DNA from 3 places in the Pseudomonas sp. AC247 genome. Region 3 is predicted to be linked to each of the others. Evidence: riboswitches for the same ligand, from Rfam matches in the RefSeq annotation. Region 3 holds a riboswitch; each other region holds the start of a gene.
What was found. A riboswitch is a leader RNA that binds a small molecule or an ion and turns the genes downstream of it on or off. The one in region 3 is predicted to bind cobalamin.
Positions count from the first base shown of each region.

Region 1: it holds a riboswitch for cobalamin, as region 3 does, so the genes downstream of both, cobW (cobalamin biosynthesis protein CobW) here and ACZZ0B_RS13235 (ABC transporter substrate-binding protein) in region 3, are expected to answer to the same signal.
Region 2: it holds a riboswitch for cobalamin, as region 3 does, so the genes downstream of both, cobO (cob(I)yrinic acid a,c-diamide adenosyltransferase) here and ACZZ0B_RS13235 (ABC transporter substrate-binding protein) in region 3, are expected to answer to the same signal.

Region 1 covers NZ_OZ409829.1:2,712,903-2,718,913, forward strand. The annotation lists gene cobN (cobaltochelatase subunit CobN) at 1-2,163, opposite strand, end outside; gene cobW (cobalamin biosynthesis protein CobW) at 2,167-3,240, opposite strand; cobalamin riboswitch at 3,340-3,551, opposite strand; cobalamin riboswitch at 4,521-4,742, shown strand; gene ACZZ0B_RS12455 (CbtB domain-containing protein) at 4,867-5,064, shown strand; gene ACZZ0B_RS12460 (CbtA family protein) at 5,076-5,777, shown strand; gene ACZZ0B_RS12465 (cobalamin biosynthesis protein) at 5,774-6,011, shown strand, end outside.
Region 2 covers NZ_OZ409829.1:3,888,223-3,894,233, forward strand. The annotation lists gene cbiB (adenosylcobinamide-phosphate synthase CbiB) at 1-319, opposite strand, end outside; gene bluB (5,6-dimethylbenzimidazole synthase) at 316-966, opposite strand; gene ACZZ0B_RS17525 (cobyrinate a,c-diamide synthase) at 963-2,363, opposite strand; gene cobO (cob(I)yrinic acid a,c-diamide adenosyltransferase) at 2,360-2,971, opposite strand; cobalamin riboswitch at 3,053-3,282, opposite strand; gene ACZZ0B_RS17535 (hypothetical protein) at 3,446-4,030, shown strand; gene ACZZ0B_RS17540 (PQQ-dependent sugar dehydrogenase) at 4,097-5,410, shown strand; gene ACZZ0B_RS17545 (C40 family peptidase) at 5,544-6,011, opposite strand, start outside.
Region 3 covers NZ_OZ409829.1:2,908,437-2,914,447, reverse strand. The annotation lists gene ACZZ0B_RS13250 (GNAT family N-acetyltransferase) at 1-70, shown strand, start outside; gene ACZZ0B_RS13245 (ABC transporter ATP-binding protein) at 9-773, opposite strand; gene ACZZ0B_RS13240 (FecCD family ABC transporter permease) at 770-1,774, opposite strand; gene ACZZ0B_RS13235 (ABC transporter substrate-binding protein) at 1,783-2,796, opposite strand; cobalamin riboswitch at 2,942-3,135, opposite strand; gene ACZZ0B_RS13230 (Ppx/GppA family phosphatase) at 3,178-4,113, opposite strand; gene ACZZ0B_RS13225 (hypothetical protein) at 4,122-4,331, shown strand; gene ACZZ0B_RS13220 (ParD-like family protein) at 4,516-4,743, shown strand; gene map (type I methionyl aminopeptidase) at 4,740-5,531, shown strand; gene ACZZ0B_RS13210 (alpha/beta hydrolase family protein) at 5,742-6,011, opposite strand, start outside.

The sequences.
Region 1 (6,011 bases), 200 kb from region 3:
TCGCGGAATCCGCAGCAAGGCCAACAACGTATCAATGCGCAAACGTCCGCTCGGCGACTCACCGAAGATGTGCAGGCCATCGCGAATCTGCGATTCCTTCAGATCACACAAATAGGTATCCAGGCGCGGCAGCCAGATCGCCGCATCGGCGTCACTGTCCAGGCCCGCATCCAGTTGCAGTTCACGATCAATCTGCGTGTCGCGGACCAGTTGCAGGATGTCGCGCTGCAACTCACGGGCACGGCGCGGATCGAGCAGTTGCGCCTCGTAATATTCGTCGGCCAACAGTTCCAGATTGCGCAACGGCCCGTAGGTTTCGGCGCGGGTCAGCGGCGGCATCAGGTGGTCGATGATCACCGCTTGCGTGCGCCGCTTGGCTTGGGCGCCCTCACCCGGATCGTTGACGATAAACGGGTAGATATTCGGCAGCGGCCCGAGCAGCGCATCCGGCCAGCAGTTTTCCGAGAGGCCGACGCCTTTGCCCGGCAGCCATTCGAGGTTGCCGTGCTTGCCGACGTGAATCACGCCGTGCGCGCCGTAGGTGTTGCGCAACCAGAAATAGAACGCCAGATAGCCGTGTGGCGGCACCAGATCCGGATCGTGATAGACCGCGCTCGGATCGACCTGATAACCGCGCGCCGGCTGAATGCCGACGAAGGTCAGGCCGAAACGAATGCCGGCGATCATCATCCGCCCGTCGCGGCACAGCGGATCGTTTTGCGGCGATCCCCAGCGCTCGACCACGGCGCTGCGATTGGCTTCGGGCAACGCGTTGAACATCGCCAGGTAAGCGTCCATGGCCAGGCTTTGCTGGCAGGGCCGCAAGTCAATGGTGTCGAGATCGTTGCTGACGCCGCCGAGCAATTGCTGGATCAACTCGGTGCCGCTATTCGGCAGTTCTGCCGTGATCGGATAGCCCTCGGCCTGCAAGGCGCGAAGAATATTCAGCGCCGCCGCCGGGGTGTCGAGGCCGACGCCATTGCCGATGCGCCCATCGCGGGTCGGGTAGTTGGCGAGAATCAAGGCGATGCGTTTTTCGCCATTCGGCACCCGCGCCAGATCGATCCAGCGCCTTGCCAGTTCAGCGACAAAATCCATACGCTCAGGCTGCGCGCGATAGCAGACCACATCGGACTGACTGCGCTCGCTGCGCCAGGCCAGATCCTTGAAGCTGATCGGCCGGCTGATAATGCGCCCGTCGAGTTCCGGCAAGGCAATGTGCATCGCCAGATCACGCGGGCCGAGGCCCTGCTCACTGTCGCGCCAGCCGGGCTCGTTGTCTTGCGCGCAGATCGCCTGAATCACCGGAATGTTGCGGCGAAACGGCCGCAAATGCGGCGCTTCAGGGCTGGATTGAGCGAAACCGGTGGTGTTCAATATCACCCCTGCCTCGACTTCATCCAGCCAATCCTCGACCACCGAGAGGCAGCCGGGCTCTTTCAAACTGGCCACCGCGATCGGCAGCGGATTAAGCCCCGCCGCCTGCAAACGCTGGCAAAAAACATTGATGAACGCGGTGTTCGCCGCTTGCAAATGCGAGCGGTAAAACAGCACTGCCGCAACCGGTTGCTCAGGCCGCCATTCGGCTTGCCAGTCACTCAGTGCAGCGGTGTTTTTAGTCGGGTGGTAAATCGCCGTGCGCGGCAGGGTTTGCGGCTCGTTCCATGCGTAATCGCGGCCGAGCCAACGGCTGGCCATGCAACGGAAGAAATCCAGTGCGTTGCCCAGGCCGCCTTGGCGCAAGAACTGCCAGAGCCGGTCGCGATCTTCGGCGTTGACGGTGCTCAAGTCGCTGAGCTCCGGATCGGGCCGATCATCACCCGGCACCAGAATCACCTGCACACCGCGCTCGGCCAACTCGATCATACGCTCGACGCCATACCGCCAATAGGCGATGCCGCCGTGCAGCGAAATCAGGATGACCTTGGCGTGACGCAACACTTCATCGACGTACAAGTCGACCGAAGCGTGATTCTGCACCTGCATCGGATTGGCCAGACGCAGGCTCGGATAATCCTCGGGCAACTGCTGCGCCGCTTCGGCGAGCAGCGCCAGGCTGGAATCACCGCTGCACAGGATCACCAGCTCGGCGGGGGTTTGGCCAAGGTCGGCAATGTTGTCATCCGAGACGAAACCGCCGGGCTGAGTCCTGAGCAGGTGCATGGCTTAAACGCTGAGCGCAGCGCGCAGTTGCGCTTCGAGTTGCGCCGCGTCGAGTTCCTGACCGATCAACACCAGACGCGTCACGCGCACTTCCTCGGCGCCCCACTGACGGTCGAAATGCTTGTCGAAACGCGTGCCCACGCCTTGGATCAGCAAGCGCATTGGTTTGTTCGGGATAGCGGCGAAACCTTTGACACGGAGGATGCCGTGCTTGACCACCAGTTGCGTCAGGGCGTCGAGCAGCAGGCTTTCGTCGGCTTGCGGCAGTTCGATGGAGATCGAGTCGAAAGCGTCGTGATCGTGGTCATCGTGATCGTCATCGCCATCACCGTGGTGGTGATCGTGATGGCTGTGACGGCTGTCGATGTGTTCTTCGGAACCGGCGCCGAGGCCGATCAGCACGTCCAGCGGCAGACGACCGTTGCTGGCCTCGATGATTTTCACCGCCGGAGGCAACTCTTCGGCGACTTCGGCACGTACGCGAGCGAGGTCTTCCGGGCTGGTCTGGTCGGCCTTGTTGAGGATCACCAGGTCGGCGCTGGCCAATTGGTCGGCGAACAGTTCGTGCAGCGGCGATTCGTGATCGAGGTTCGGGTCGAGTTTGCGCTGCGCATCGACCTGATCCGGGAACGCGGCGAAGGTGCCAGCGGCCACGGCCGGGCTGTCGACCACGGTGATCACTGCATCAACGGTGCAGGCGCTGCGGATTTCCGGCCACTGGAAGGCTTGGACCAAAGGTTTCGGCAGGGCCAGGCCCGAGGTTTCGATGAGGATGTGGTCGAGGTCACCACGACGCGCGACCAGTTCGCGCATCACCGGGAAGAATTCTTCCTGAACGGTGCAGCACAGGCAGCCGTTGGCCAGTTCGTAGACGCGACCAACCGCTTCTTCTTCGCTGCAGCCGATGGTGCATTGCTTGAGGATTTCACCGTCGATGCCCAGCTCGCCAAACTCGTTGACGATCACCGCGATACGACGGCCCTGCGCGTTGTCGAGCATGTGCCGCAGGAGCGTGGTTTTGCCCGAGCCGAGGAAGCCGGTGACGATGGTGACGGGGAGTTTGGCCAGTGTTTTCATCGGTATGCCCTTTGGCAAGCGGCGGGCATACGGGACGAGAACCGGCAGCGCGCGTGCGTGCCTGGAGAGTTCGCCACCGGATCACCCCGCCCGGTTGTAGTGAGAATCTGTGACGAGGCAGGTCTCCTGGCTGACGGTGTTCAGGCGCGAGGCCTGGCGTTTGCTGCGCCTTCCCGCGGGCTCATCGATTGAGCTGGCAGTGGCGTGGCAGCGAACATCACCGTTCACAGTTGCGGGGGCAGCCGCGGCATTGACCGCGTTCCCTTCTTAGCTTCGGCGTGGGCCGAAGAACCTCGAAAGCGCAAGGCTACGCATCGGTTGGTGGTGGGTCAATGGGCGTTGAGTTTTGGTATTGGGGGCATATCCGTTGCTGCGGGTGCTGCCGCTGGCGGTTTCGCTCTTACAGCGAGTCACCTTTTCCAAACGCCGAAAAGGTAACCCAAAAGGCTTTGCCCCGGCGTACGGCACTTCGCTGAGGCTCAGTGTTCCCTCACTACGGTGTCCATCCGGGGGCATCGCCTACGGTTTGCTTCGCTGCACCTCCTCTCGATGTGTGCGGCTGCGCCGCACGGCGCTGCGCGCCTGCCCCCCGGATGGACACCTACGCTCGGCCTGCCGAAGGGGCAAAAGATCAAAAGCCAGAGCCAAAGCAGATCAAAAGATCGCAGCCTTCGGCAGCTCCTACAGGGGATTGCGTCGAAAGGTGGGTAGGCTGCCAGCCTGCTTTCGCCAGCGAACAAAAAGCACAGCCGATAACCCATGTAGGAGCTGCCGCAGGCTGCGATCTTTTGATCTTGCTCTTAAAAGATAAAGTCAAAGGATCGCGGCCTTCGGCAGCTCCTACAGGTGATCGCATCGGAAAGTATGTTGTCATCGCGAGCAAGCTTTGCTCCTACGAAAATCAAAAGCGGAACACCCACGCTCCTCACCACTCAACAGGATGAGCGTTAGCTCGGCTGCGGCTTTTGATCTGTAAGGCGACGTCGGAAGGCTGAGTGGAGGGATTGATCCGGGCGTGGGAGCGCAGCGACCGTTTGGCGCAGCCAAACACAGCGAGAGGAGGTGCAGCGAAGCAAACCGTAGGCGCTGCGCCCGGATCGATCCCGGAGCGAAGGGACCCCGAGCCCCAGCGAGCGGGCCGCACGTAGGAGCAAGCCTTTTCGGTTACCTTTTCGGCGTTTGGAAAAGGTGACCCGCCGTAAGGGCGGAACCCTAAGACGCCGTTACCGCAGCAACGGATCCACCCCAAAAAATTGACTAAAAACCCAACCCCATGCTCTCCTACACAACTTGTTACGGGTGCCCTTCACAGGGTGAAACGGGAAACCGGTGAATCATGTGCTTTACTCAAGCCCATGTCAGTCCGGTGCTGCCCCCGCAACGGTAAGCGAGCGAAGCGTCAAAACCACTGTGCCCGTACGGCATGGGAAGGAGACGCTTGCAGGTCGGCCTGACGCCAACCCCTCGTGAGCCCGGAGACCGGCCCGCAACACACAGCTCGCACCTCGTGCGTCGCTGAACATAACAAACCCGCGGTGGGCGGGCGCTGTTCGAACCTCTGCGAGCCCGACCCGCAGGGGTTTTCATGCGCTCGATTCACCCGCTGACACTCCAGAGGGAAGCGCCATGTCGATCATCAGCAGCACCGGCAGCAACACGGACAAAATCACCAGCAGCGCCACACTGAGCCAACGCCTGAGCGCCGCGATCTTCGCGTCGATCCTCGGCGCCAGCCTGGTCTACTTCGCCGGCTTCTCGCACATCGAAGCGGTGCACAACGCCGCCCACGATACCCGCCACAGCGCCGCGTTCCCGTGCCACTGAGACCTGCCGACATGATCAAGCGTATTGCGCAAACCGCAGGGTTCACCGGTCTTCTGGCCGCCCTGCTCCTCACCCTGCTGCAAAGCTTCTGGGTCTCGCCGCTGATTCTTCAAGCGGAAACTTTCGAAAAAGCCGAACCCATCGCCGTGCATGAACACGCCGAAGGCGCCATGGCCGGCCACACCCACGACGCCGAAGCCTGGGAGCCGGAAGACGGCTGGCAGCGCGTGGTCTCGACCACGGGCGGCAATCTGGTGGTAGCCGTCGGTTTCGCCCTGATGCTCGCCGGCCTTTACACCCTGCGCGCACCGACCAAAACCTCGCAAGGCCTGCTCTGGGGCCTGGCCGGCTACGCCACGTTCGTCCTCGCGCCGACTTTGGGCCTGCCGCCAGAACTGCCGGGCACCGCGGCCGCTGATCTGGCTTCGCGACAGATGTGGTGGATCGGCACTGCCGCGTCGACTGCCGTCGGCCTGTCATTGATCGCGTTCAGCCGTCACTGGCTGATGAAAGTCCTCGGTGTGGCGATTCTCGCCGTGCCGCACGTGATCGGCGCCCCACAGCCGCAAGTGCATTCGATGCTCGCCCCTGAAGCATTGGAAGCGCAGTTCAAAATCGCTTCGCAGCTGACCAACGTAGTGTTCTGGCTGACCCTGGGCCTGATCAGTGCCTGGTTGTTCCGCCGCAAAAGCGCTGGCCAATACCACGCATGACAAATGACAGCGCAGCGCCGACCTTTGTGGTCGGCCTGGGCTGCCAGCGCGGCTGCCCTGCCAGCACGCTGCGCGCGTTACTTGATCAGGCGTTACAGGCACATCGCATCGAGCTTCATGCGGTCAAGGCTCTGGCCAGTATCGACCTGAAACGCGATGAACCCGGTTTACAGGAACTCGCCGCACAACTGGCGTTGCCATTGCTGTACTTCAGCAGCGAGGAATTGGCCAGTT
Region 2 (6,011 bases), 980 kb from region 3:
CCGCGCGCAACGCTGCGGCCACCGGGGCGACATGCTCGCCGAGGCTGCGCATGCCGAGGGCGCAATACAACGCGAGAATTTCGACCACCCAACCCACGTACGGCGCCCATGATAAGGCCGTGGCAAGCAACGTCAGCGGCAGCACCGCGATCACCCACGCGGTGACGCCATGGCTGCGCCAGCCACGACCACCGCCGTTGAAACGTTGCTCGATGCGCCCGGCAAAATTGCCGAACGCCACCAGCGGATGCCAGCGTTTCGGTTCACCGAGCAGCGCATCCAGCGCCACTGCGGCGACACTCAACAACGCCACACTCATTGACTCACTCCCCAATAATTTTCATACAGCAACTCATTGAGCGGCCGCGCCTGCGCCCACCCTTCGAGTACCAGCATCGGCGCCGGATAGAACTCCTTGACCGGGCCCAGGCACAAAACAGCCAGGGGTTTGGCGCCTGCCGGCAATTTCAGCAGATCGGCGAGTGCCTGTGGCTCGAACAACGAGACCCAGCCCATGCCCAAGCCTTCTGCGCGCGAGGCCAGCCAGAGGTTTTGAATCGCGCAGGACAACGACGCCATGTCCATTTCCGGCAGCGTGCGGCGCCCGAAAATGTGCTTGTCGCGATCATCCATCAGCGCGGCGACCAGCACCTCAGCGCAGTCGTTGATGCCTTCGACCTTGAGTTTCATGAACTCGTCACTGCGCTCGCCGAGGGCAATGGCTGTGCGGATGCGTTCTGCTTCGACGAGGCTCTGGATCTGACCGCGTAACGTTCGGTCGCTGATGCGAATGAAGCGCCAGGGCTGCATCAGGCCGACGCTTGGCGCCTGGTGGGCGGCTTCCAAAAGTCGGCGCAACAGCTCCGGCTCGACGCTGCCACCGGTGAAGTGGCGCATGTCGCGGCGTTCGGCGATGGCTCTGTAAACCGCTTCGCGCTCGGCTTCGGAGAATGCGTTGTCGGTCATGGCCCCATCGCGAGCAGGCTCGCTCCTACAGGGGATTGCGTTTCGTCAGGCACACCATCGCCCACTGTAGGAGTGAGCCTGCTCGCGATAGCGTCCTCAAGGGACGGCGCAAACAATGCAGCGACAGCCGCAGGATTCGACGGAAAATAGAAGTGCACATAAGAAGCCGTCATCCGCCCTTCCCGATAAACCGCCTCGGCGCCGCGCCCACCATTCGGGCTCAGCCCTCGAGCAATCGGCGTCAGTTCGGTAGTCGTCAACGAATGATGATAAGTGTGCCCACGCAACGAACCTTCCGGCAGATCCACCGCCTGCAACGCCAACGCCGCCAGACGCTTCTGCATCACCGCGTCGCCCTTGAGCAGCCCAACCAGCTCAGCGCGAGTGCCTTCAACATCCGTCAGCGAATCGAGCAAATACAGCATCCCGCCACACTCAGCGAGCAACGGCTTGCCCGCCGCATGGTGTGCAAGGATTGCCGCAACCATCGCGGTGTTCTGCGACAACGCAACATGGTGCAATTCCGGATAACCGCCCGGCAGGTACAGACTGTCCGCCTCCGGCAATTGCGTATCGCGGATCGGCGAGAAAAAGCTCAACTCGGCGCCCATCGCCCGCAGCAGATCCAGGCTAGCGCCGTAAGTGAAGGCAAACGCCTCATCACGTGCAACGGCAATGCGCACATTCTTCAGCAGCGGCTCAACAGCGACGACGTCCGGCGCGGCAAATTCCACGGCCGGTGGCAGCGCTACCTCGCAGCTGCTGGCCAGTGCATCGGCTGCGGCGTCGAGACGCACATCGAGGTCATTCAGTTCGCTGGCCTGGACCAGCCCCAGATGCCGACTCGGCAATTCAATGCCGGTCTCGCGCGACAATGCGCCGTACCAACGCAGACCTTCGGTAAGGCTGCCTTCCAGCAATTGCGCATGACGCAACGTGCCAACCCGGTTGGCCAAAACCCCGGCAAATGGCAGATCCGGCTGATACTTGGCCAGTCCCAGCGCCAGCGCACCAAAGGTCTGCGCCATCGCCGTGCCGTCGATCACCCCGAGCACCGGCACACCAAAATGCCGCGCCAGATCCGCGCTCGAGGGCGTACCGTCAAACAGGCCCATCACGCCTTCGATCAGAATCAGATCCGCCTCGGCAGCGGCTTCCCACAACAGCCGACGACTCTCCTGCTCGCCGACCATCCACATGTCCAGTTGATACACCGGCGCACCGCTGGCACGCTCGAGGATCATCGGATCAAGGAAGTCCGGGCCGCATTTGAACACGCGCACTTTGCGCCCCTGATTGCGATGCAAACGGGCGAGCGCGGCGGTGACGGTGGTCTTGCCCTGACCGGAGGCCGGAGCGGCGATGAGCACCGCCGGGCAGTGACGTGGTTGATTCAAAGTTCGACGCCTTTCTGCGCTTTGATGCCGGCCTGGAAGGCGTGTTTGAGCATGCCCATTTCGGTGACCGTGTCGCCCATCTCGATCATTTCCGGCTTGGCCGCGCGACCGGTGACGATCACGTGCTGCATCGGCGGACGTGCCTGCAGATCGCTGAGCACCTGATCGAGATCGAGGTAGCCGTGCTTGAGGGCGATGTTCAGTTCATCGAGCACCACCAGGCCGATCGACGGATCACGCAGCAGCTCACGGGAAACCGCCCATGCCGCTTCGGCTGCAGCGATGTCGCGCTGGCGATCCTGAGTTTCCCAGGTGAAGCCCTCGCCCATGACATGGAAGCGCACTTGCTCGGGGAAGCGGCGGAAGAACAATTCTTCGCCGGTGCTGTTACGCCCCTTGATGAACTGCACCACGCCGCACTTCATGCCGTGCCCCATGGCGCGGGCGAGCATGCCGAACGCCGAGCTGCTCTTGCCTTTGCCATTGCCGGTCAGCACCAGCACCAGGCCGCACTCGTCGGGGGAGTTGGCGATGCGTTCGTCGATCACGGCTTTTTTGCGCTGCATACGCGCCAGATGGCGTTCGTCGCGCTCGGGGGAATCAGTCATGGGGGAGCTCTCCGTTGGGGCTGGATAACGGCGGGCAGGCACAAGAATAGACGGCAAAAAGCCTGGCATCGCCCACCGTGATGCCGCTGGATGGATCAGGCCGGTCTCCGGGCTCATGAGCGGCGTTGGCCTGGCTGCGCGCCTTCCCGCTTCTGTCGAGGCAGTGGCTCAAGGCGCAGCTTTTACTCATTTACCGTTGCGGGGGCAGCGCCGGGATCGTGATTGTTCTTCACCTGAAGACAACCCTCACCGGCTTCCCTGTTTCACTCTGTCGACGTGGGTCACAGAGCACCTGAAACAAGCCGCGAAGGTTAGAGGGTTGGGGGTGGAGCGTCAATTAAAGAGGCGGCCATCGGGCGAATAACTGCCGTCGATCAATTATCTGGCGCCAATCTTGTGCCACACTGATACAAATGATATCAAAGAGCCATGCTTTTCCCGAAAAAGCCCATCACAAGAATAAGGATGATGACGATGCAAGGCATGATCATCAGCAACCCGCGCCTGGAATTCCTGCGCCCGCTGCTTGAACGCTGGTTTGACTGTATCGACCGCTTTAACGCCGTACGCGGCGACAGCGACACACCGTACTGGCATGACGAGAAAGCCAATCTCGGCCTGCTCTCGGCAGCGGCGTGGATGGCCGAACTGGTCACCCTGAACGACACGCCCACGCGCAAACAGAATGAAGAAGGTGAGCGCAATGCCCGCGCCGACCTGTTCATTGCCAGCGCCGAAGATCGCGCTTACATTCAGGCTACGCAGCGCTGGCCACGGGTCACCAACCTCAACCTGACCCAAGCCCTGCTCGACATTACCAACGATGCCAAACGCATCAGCTTTGCCAGCGACCTCAAGCTCGGCTGCCTGTTTGTCGCCCCGCAAAAAGCCCAACACAGCGCCAGCCCCGAAGAGCTGCAAGACATGGTCGACGACCTGCAAAAGGAACACACCTGCGCGGTCGCCTGGTATTTCCCCTACGCCTACCGCAAATTGCGCAGCGAAGCCGGCAATTATCATCCCGGCATTGCCGTGCTGTTCAAGGAGGCCCGCGGCTGAGCAGTTGAACCATCGGGCTTGCGACCTCCTCTATGATTAGGAATGCATTCATAGGGAAGATCAGCAATGCGCAAGCCCCAGCTCGTTTTCGTCATCGCCCTCGCCGGAGGGCTCGCCGCCTGCGGTGAATCCTCCAGCCTGCAAGTCACCGACGGCACCGGCCCGTCGCCGAAATTGCCCGAACCGAACAAGACCCTGATCCCGACGGTGAACATCGCCCCGGCGATCGGCTGGCCGGAGGGCGGCAAACCGACGGCGGCGGTCGGCACTCAAGTCGCGGCATTTGCCGAAGGCCTCGATCATCCGCGCTGGCTCTACGTGCTGCCCAACGGTGATGTGCTGGTGGCGGAAACCAATGCACCGCCGAAACCCGACGACAGCAGCGGCGTTCGTGGCTGGGTCATGAAGAAAGTCATGGGCAAGGCTGGGGCCGGCGTGCCGAGCCCGAACCGCATCACCCTGCTGCGCGACGCCGATCACGATGGTGTGGCCGAGACGCGCACGGTGTTTTTGCAGAACCTCAATTCGCCCTTTGGCATGACCCTGGTCGGCAATGATTTGTATGTCGCTGATACCGATCGCCTGTTGCGCTTTCACTACGAACCCGGCGCGACCGAGATCAAGTCGCAGCCAATCAAAGTGACCGATCTGCCCGGCGGCACGTTGAACCATCACTGGACCAAAAACGTCATCGCCAGTAAGGACGGCGATAAGCTGTACGTCACGGTCGGCTCAAACAGTAACGTCGGTGAGAACGGCCTGGATAAAGAAGAAGGCCGCGCGGCGATCTGGGAAGTCGATCGGGCGACCGGCAATCACCGGATTTTCGCTTCGGGCATTCGCAACCCCAACGGCCTGGCTTGGGAGCCTACCAGCGGCGCACTGTGGACAGCGGTCAACGAGCGTGACGAGATCGGCAGCGACCTGGTGCCGGATTACATTACTTCAGTGAAGGACGGCGGTTTCTACGGCTGGCCGTTCAGTTATTACGGGCAGCACGTCGACGTTCGAGTGTCGCCACAGAATCTGGATCTGGTGGCCAAGGCCATCGCCCCGGATTACGCGGTCGGCCCGCACACCGCATCGCTCGGCCTGAGCTTCGCCGAAGGCAACACCTTGCCAGCGCAGTTCAAGGAAGGCGCGTTCATCGGCCAGCATGGATCGTGGAACCGTAAACCGCACAGTGGCTACAAGGTGATTTTTGTGCCGTTTACCGGCGGCAAGCCGAGCGGTAAACCGGTGGATGTGCTGACCGGGTTCCTCGACAAGGACGAAAACGCGCTGGGGCGCCCGGTGGGTGTGGTGATCGACCAGCAAGGTGGCTTGTTGGTGGCGGATGATGTTGGCAACAAGGTTTGGCGAGTAACTTCTGCCAAATAATTTAGCGCCTGCCCCAAAACAAATGTAGGAGTGAGCCTGCTCGCGATAGCGTCGTATCAGTCGACATCATTTTTGACTGAATGAACGCCATCGCGAGCAGGCTCACTCCTACAGGGGATTGTGTGCAGTTGGATTATGGGTTGTGCGCCAGATGCTCAGGTTGCAATACGCGCTTGGCGCTTAGATAGGCCTTCTGCCAATACGCCTTCGACAGGCTGTCGAGCTTCACCGTGCCGCCCGTTGCCGGTGCATGCACGAAGCGCCCTTCACCAACGTAAATCCCCGCATGACTGACCTGCGAGCCGCCATTGGTGGCGAAGAAGATCAGGTCACCGGTCTGCAAGCCTTCCTTGCCGACATTCGGTGCCTGCATCACGATCAGCTCACGTGTCGAACGCGGCAGGGAGATACCGGCTGCGTCGCGGTAAACAAAACCGATCAAGCCACTGCAATCAAAACCCGAATCCGGCGTATTGCCACCCCAACGATAAGGCGTACCAACCAGGCCAAGCGCGCGAAACAGCACGTCTTCAGCAGCCGGCGAGAATGATTGAGAGGGGCCGAACACGACCGGCGCGCGAACTACCGGCGCAGGCGGCGG
Region 3 (6,011 bases):
GCACGCCGTCATGCGTGGAAACGTAGAATCTGCGCCCCGTCAAACGGATCCGTCAGGTAATGCGCTCTGACCCCGAATGTTTCCTGCAACCGCTGCGGTGTCAGCACCTCCAGCGGTTCGCCCAACGCCACCAGCCGCCCGCGCTCCAGCACCGCCAGACGATCGCATTTTAACGCCTGATTCAGATCATGCAGGGCGATCAACGTGGTCACCGGCAACGCCTGCACCACGTTGAGAATGGTCAGTTGATGCTGAATGTCGAGATGATTGGCCGGCTCATCCAGCAATAGAATTTGCGGTCGCTGCGCCAATGCCCGAGCGATGTGTACGCGTTGTCGCTCACCGCCCGACAGGCTGCGCCAGAGACGATTGCGCAGGTGCGTCGCGTCAACGTCGGTCAGCGCCTGTTGGACGATGGCATCGTCAGCCGCCGACCACGGTTGCAGCGCCGACAGCCACGGCGTGCGCCCCAGCGCTACAGCGTCGAACACGCGAATGCCGTCGTCGGTGTCAGCCTGTTGCTCGACCACTGCAAGTTTCTGCGCAATGCTGCGGCGGGACATTTTGCCCAGACGCTGACCGTCGAGCAGTACTTCGCCAGCGCTCGGTTCGCGCAACCCGGCCAACAGTTTCAACAGGGTCGATTTGCCCGAACCGTTGGGCCCGACGATACCGAGGGTCTCGCCGCGCTCGACCGCAAGGCTGACACCGTTGAGCAACTCGGCACCGCGCACCTTGAAGGTCAACCCGGAACAACTCAGAACGCCGCTCATCGAGCAGACCTGCGTGCGACCAGAATCAACGCGAACACCGGCGCACCGACCAGCGCGGTGATCACGCCGACCGGAATCACCTGCCCCTTGATCAAGGTGCGCGACAACACGTCGGCGGCGATCAAAAACACCGCGCCCCCCAACGCACTGGCCGGCAACAGCCGAGCATGCCCGGTGCCGAGCAGCAGACGTGCGGCATGCGGAATCACCAGCCCGACAAAGCCTATCGAGCCGACAATCGAGACCATCACCGCTGTCACCAGCGCCGCACAGCCGATCAGCAGAATCTGCACCCGGCGCACCGCAATGCCGAGGGACGCCGCCGAGTCTGCGCCAAAGGTAAACGCATCCAGCGCGCGACGATGCCACAGGCACACGACCAGACCGGCGAATGCCACCGGCACTGCCAGCCACACCGACGGCCAACGCACGCCGCCGAGATTGCCAAGCAGCCAGAACATGATGCCGCGCGCCTGTTCCGAGCTGGCTGAGCGGGTAATCAGAAACGCGGTCAGTGCATTGAACAGCTGCGAGCCGGCGATGCCCGCGAGAATGATTTGTCCGGTGCCACTGGCCGAGCCGCTGACCCGCGCCAGCACAATCACCAGCACAAACGCCGTCACCGCCCCGGCAAACGCGCCCGCCGACAGCGAAACCACCCCGGCGCCGACGCCGAGCAATGCCACCATCACCGCGCCGGTCGAGGCGCCGGCGGAGATGCCCAGCAGATACGGATCGGCCAACGGGTTGCGCAACAGCGACTGCAAAATCACCCCGCACGTCGCCAACCCGGCACCACAGGCCGCGGCGACCAGTGCGCGGGTCAATCGATAGTTCCAGACAATGCCTTCGTCGATGGGGTCGAGCGCATAGCCGGCGCCCCACAGTTTGTTGGCGAGGACTTGCAACACCACGCCCGGTTCAATCGAGGTCTCACCGATGGCCACGCCGGCAACCACTGCAATCAACAGTGTCGCCAAGGCCAGCAGCGTACGGATCAGGCTTGCACTCATTGCGACAGGTCATAGCCGTTGATGGCCGTGGCCAGTTGTTCCAGGCCATCGAACATGCGCAGGCTCGCCTGCATGGCCATGGCGTCGAGAACGATGATGCGGTTGTGTTTCACCGCGTCCATGTTGCGCGTCACCGGGTCGCTGCGCAGGAAGGCGAGTTTCTTTTCATGGTCGTCAGCGGGGAAGCGTCGACGGTCCATTCGGGCGATGACGAGGAAGGTCGGGTTGGCCTTGGCGATGGTTTCCCAGCCAACCGTTGGCCACTCTTCATCGGATTGCACCACGTTGCGCACGCCGAGGGTGCTGAGCATGAAATCGGGAATGCCTTTGTGTCCGGCCACGAACGGCTCGATGTCCATCTGTGCGCTGGAGAACCAGACCAGCGCGCTGGCGTCCTTCAGCTGTTTGCCCTGGGCGATGGCAATCGAGCGGGCGAGACTGGCCTTGAGTGCGTCGTTGAGCTGCTGGCCACGCTCCTGCACATCGAAGATTTGCGCCAGTTGACTCACGCTCTTGTAGATCGTGTCGATGCGAAACGGTGCCAGGCGCGTGCCGTCGGCGCCGACGAGGTTGTCCTTGGCTTCGCAATCGGAGGGCAGCAGGTACGTCGGAATCTTCAGTTCATGAAACTGTTCGCGAGTGCCGACCGCGCCTTGCGGGCCGACCATCCATTCCAGCTCCACGGCGACCAGTTCCGGACGCTTGCCGATCACCGATTCAAAACTCGGCTCGTTATCGGCCAGGCGCTCGATCTGGTCGTTCTGCGCCTTGTACTTGGCCAGCACGTTGTTGAACCACAGCGAAGTGCCGACGACTTTGTCGCCCAGACCCAGGGCGTAAAGCATTTCCGTGCCGGCCTGGCCGATGGTCACCGTGCGCGTCGGGGCGTGTTGGAAGGTGAGGGTGCTGCCGCAGTTTTCCACCGTCAGCGGGTAAGCGGTCGGTGCCGCGTGGGCCAGGGTGCAAAGGCTCAGGCCAGTGATGAAGGTGGCAACGCGGGGCAGCAGCATGAGGCAGTCTCCGGGGAATCCGTACGCGGAGCGGGAGAGTACGGATTGGAAACACACCATCGAACGCGGTCAGGGCAACAGCGCAAGGCCGGTCATCCATTGAAGATGCGCACGGCACGATGTCCTTCCCGGACACCCCGCCGGTTAGTGAGTCACTGTGCCGGCAGGTCTCCTGACTGATGCGTCATCGCCTGGCTCCGGCCTTCCCGGGATTCACCCAGTGGCAGTCGTGGAGCAGGCTCGGCACCTACAGTTGCGGGGGCAGTTCCGGTCAGTGCTGTGCGAGCACCTCGGATTCCCTCTTAGTCCCCTTCGGGAACCGGCGGCGGCATGGTAGTCGATCGAGCCGCTGAAGGGGAGACGAATCTGCCGCAGCGAGGATTAGTGTTGGCTCATCAAACCGTGCAACACGCCCAAACGCAGGCCCGGTTCGGATGGCAGCATTTGCGCGATGCCAAACACTTTGAACGCCGCCAGCATCAACACCAGTCCACCGGGGAGAATGCTTTGGCGGTGCGGTTGCAGGCCGGCGAGTTGCAATTGCTGGACGTTGTTGACTTTCAGCAGCAGCAGCGACAGGCGCAGCAGTCCGCCGTAGGTGATGCCGTCCTGACCCAAATCGTTGAGGCGGTTGGCCTTGAGCACTTTGGCCAGCATGCGCGCGGTGCCGGAAGAGCCGATGGTCTGCTGCCAGCCCTGAGCACGATAGCGCCGGGCAACTTTTTCAAACTGCAGGATGGCGAAGCGCTCGGCTTCCTGCAGCGCGCCGGCGGACACATCGCCGCCGCGAAAGAAACGCGTGCTCAAGGTGCCGCTGCCGATGGCGATGCTCTCGGTCAGCAACGGCTGTGAACCCTGGCCGAGGATCAGCTCGGTGGAACCGCCGCCGATGTCGACCACCAGGCGCAGGTCTTCGGCGCTCGGCAAGGCGTGAGTCACGCCGGCGTAGACCAGGCGCGCTTCTTCATGGCCGCAAATCACATCGATGGGGAAGCCCAGATGCCGTTCGGCACTGGCCAGAAACAGCTGCGCGTTATCCGCTTCACGCACCGCACTGGTCGCCACCGCACGTACCCGGCCGGCCTCGAAACCGCGCAGTTTTTTGCCGAACCGCGCCAACGCCTGCCAGCCGCGATCCAGCGCCAGCGCATCCAGCGCGCCGCCATCAAAGCCTTCGGCAAGACGCACCGGTTCGCGCAGGGTTTTCACTTCCTGAATCAAGAAGCCTTTGCGACTGCGCACCGACTGGCCGATCATCAGGCGAAAGGCATTCGAACCCAAGTCGATGGCAGCGAACAGCGGGGCGTGTTCTTTCATGGGAATCCTTGCAAAACAGCCGTCACGCGGCGCAAGACGGTTTGCGAGGATTCTGCCGCGATCTTGATGACAGCCTGATGACGGGGCAGGGGCGGTTCAGTGAATTTACGGCTGTCATGACACTGTCATTATTCAGCGTCTATGCTTGGCTCAATACATCGCGTGTTCTTGAAGTTTCTGCTGCCATTCGTGGCAGCTTTTTTTTGCCTGCGATTTGAGCGAAGCAAACCATTACACATACCCCTGTAGGAGCTGCCGAAGGCTGCGATCTTTTGACTTTGTTTTTGGAGAGCAAGATCAAAAGATCGCAGCCTTCGGCAGCTCCTACAGGGGTCGTATTTGCAATTTTTAATAGAGGCTGGCTAATATACGTTCCATATACACATCGTATCGGATTCATATATGGGCATCGTAAAGATTTCAGAGGACATGCACGAGAACCTGCGTATCTCCAGCAACGCTCTCAGCCGCTCGATCAACGCGCAAGCCGAGCACTGGATGCGCATCGGCATGCTCGCCGAACTGCACCCCAACCTCGACCACAGCGCCATTTGCCGCTTGCTGATCCGCGCCGAACAGAACGGCGGGCTGGATCTGCAACAACTGACTCAGGAAGCCGTCAGCGCATGAGAAACCAGATCAAGATCAACACCCCGGCCGACATCGCGCAATCGCGCGCCGCCGGCAAACTCGCCGCTGAAGTACTGGCGATGCTGGTGCCGCACGTCAAGGCGGGCGTCACCACTGATCAGCTCGATCAACTGTGCAACGACTACATCGTCAATGTGCAAAAAGCAGTGCCGGCCAACGTCGGTTATCACGGCTTTCCGAAAACCGTCTGCGCCTCGGTCAATGATGTGGTCTGTCACGGCATTCCGTCGGGCACGCCGTTGAAGGATGGCGACATCGTCAACCTCGACATCGCGGTGATCAAGGACGGCTGGTTCGGCGACACCAGCCGCATGTACATGGTCGGCGAGGCAACACCCGAGGCGCAGCATCTGATCAAGACTACCTATGACGCCATGTGCGCGGGGATTCGCGTGGTCAAGCCAGGCGCCACCTTGGGCGATATCGGCCACGCGATCCAGACGTTGGCGGAGAAGGAAGGCTTCAGCGTCGTACGCGAGTATTGCGGGCACGGGATCGGCAAGGTCTATCACGATGAGCCGCAGATTCTGCATTACGGCCTTCCCGATCAAGGCATGAAACTCAAGGCCGGGATGATTTTTACCGTGGAGCCGATGCTCAATGCCGGTAAACGTCACGTGAAGAACATGCCGGACGGCTGGACGGTGCTGACCAAGGATGGCTCGTTGTCAGCGCAGTGGGAGCATATGGTGGCGGTGACGGAGACGGGCTTCGAAATCCTCACCGCCTGGCCCGACGACATCGAAGGCTATTCCCCGATCACCTAAACACCATAAACCCTCTGTGGGAGCTCGCTCGCGAAGACGCCGTGTCAGTCAACATCAACATTGAATGACACAGCGCATTCGCGAGCAGGCTCGCTCCCACAGTTGGAATGCACTCCTGTAGGAGCTGTCGAGTGAAACGAGGCTGCGATCTGTTGATCTTGTTTTTAACAGCAAGATCAACAGATCGCAGCCTGCGCCAGCTCCTACAAGTTATGTGGTGTATGCAGGGATGCTTTGCAGCCAATCAAGCACCTCATCCCACAACGGCTGTGCGCTTTCACGGAAGTAACCCATGTGCCCGTACGGTTTGCTGCCCAGTGGCGGCTGCAGATCCAGCAATGTCAGCGGCGCATTCACCATGGCTTTGACAAACGCATCGCGCGAACGCGGCGGCGCCCACGGATCATCGACCGACGTGGCGAAAACGCATGGCGTTGTGACCTCGGCGTAGAGCGCATGCAGATGGCTCATCTCGGGGTC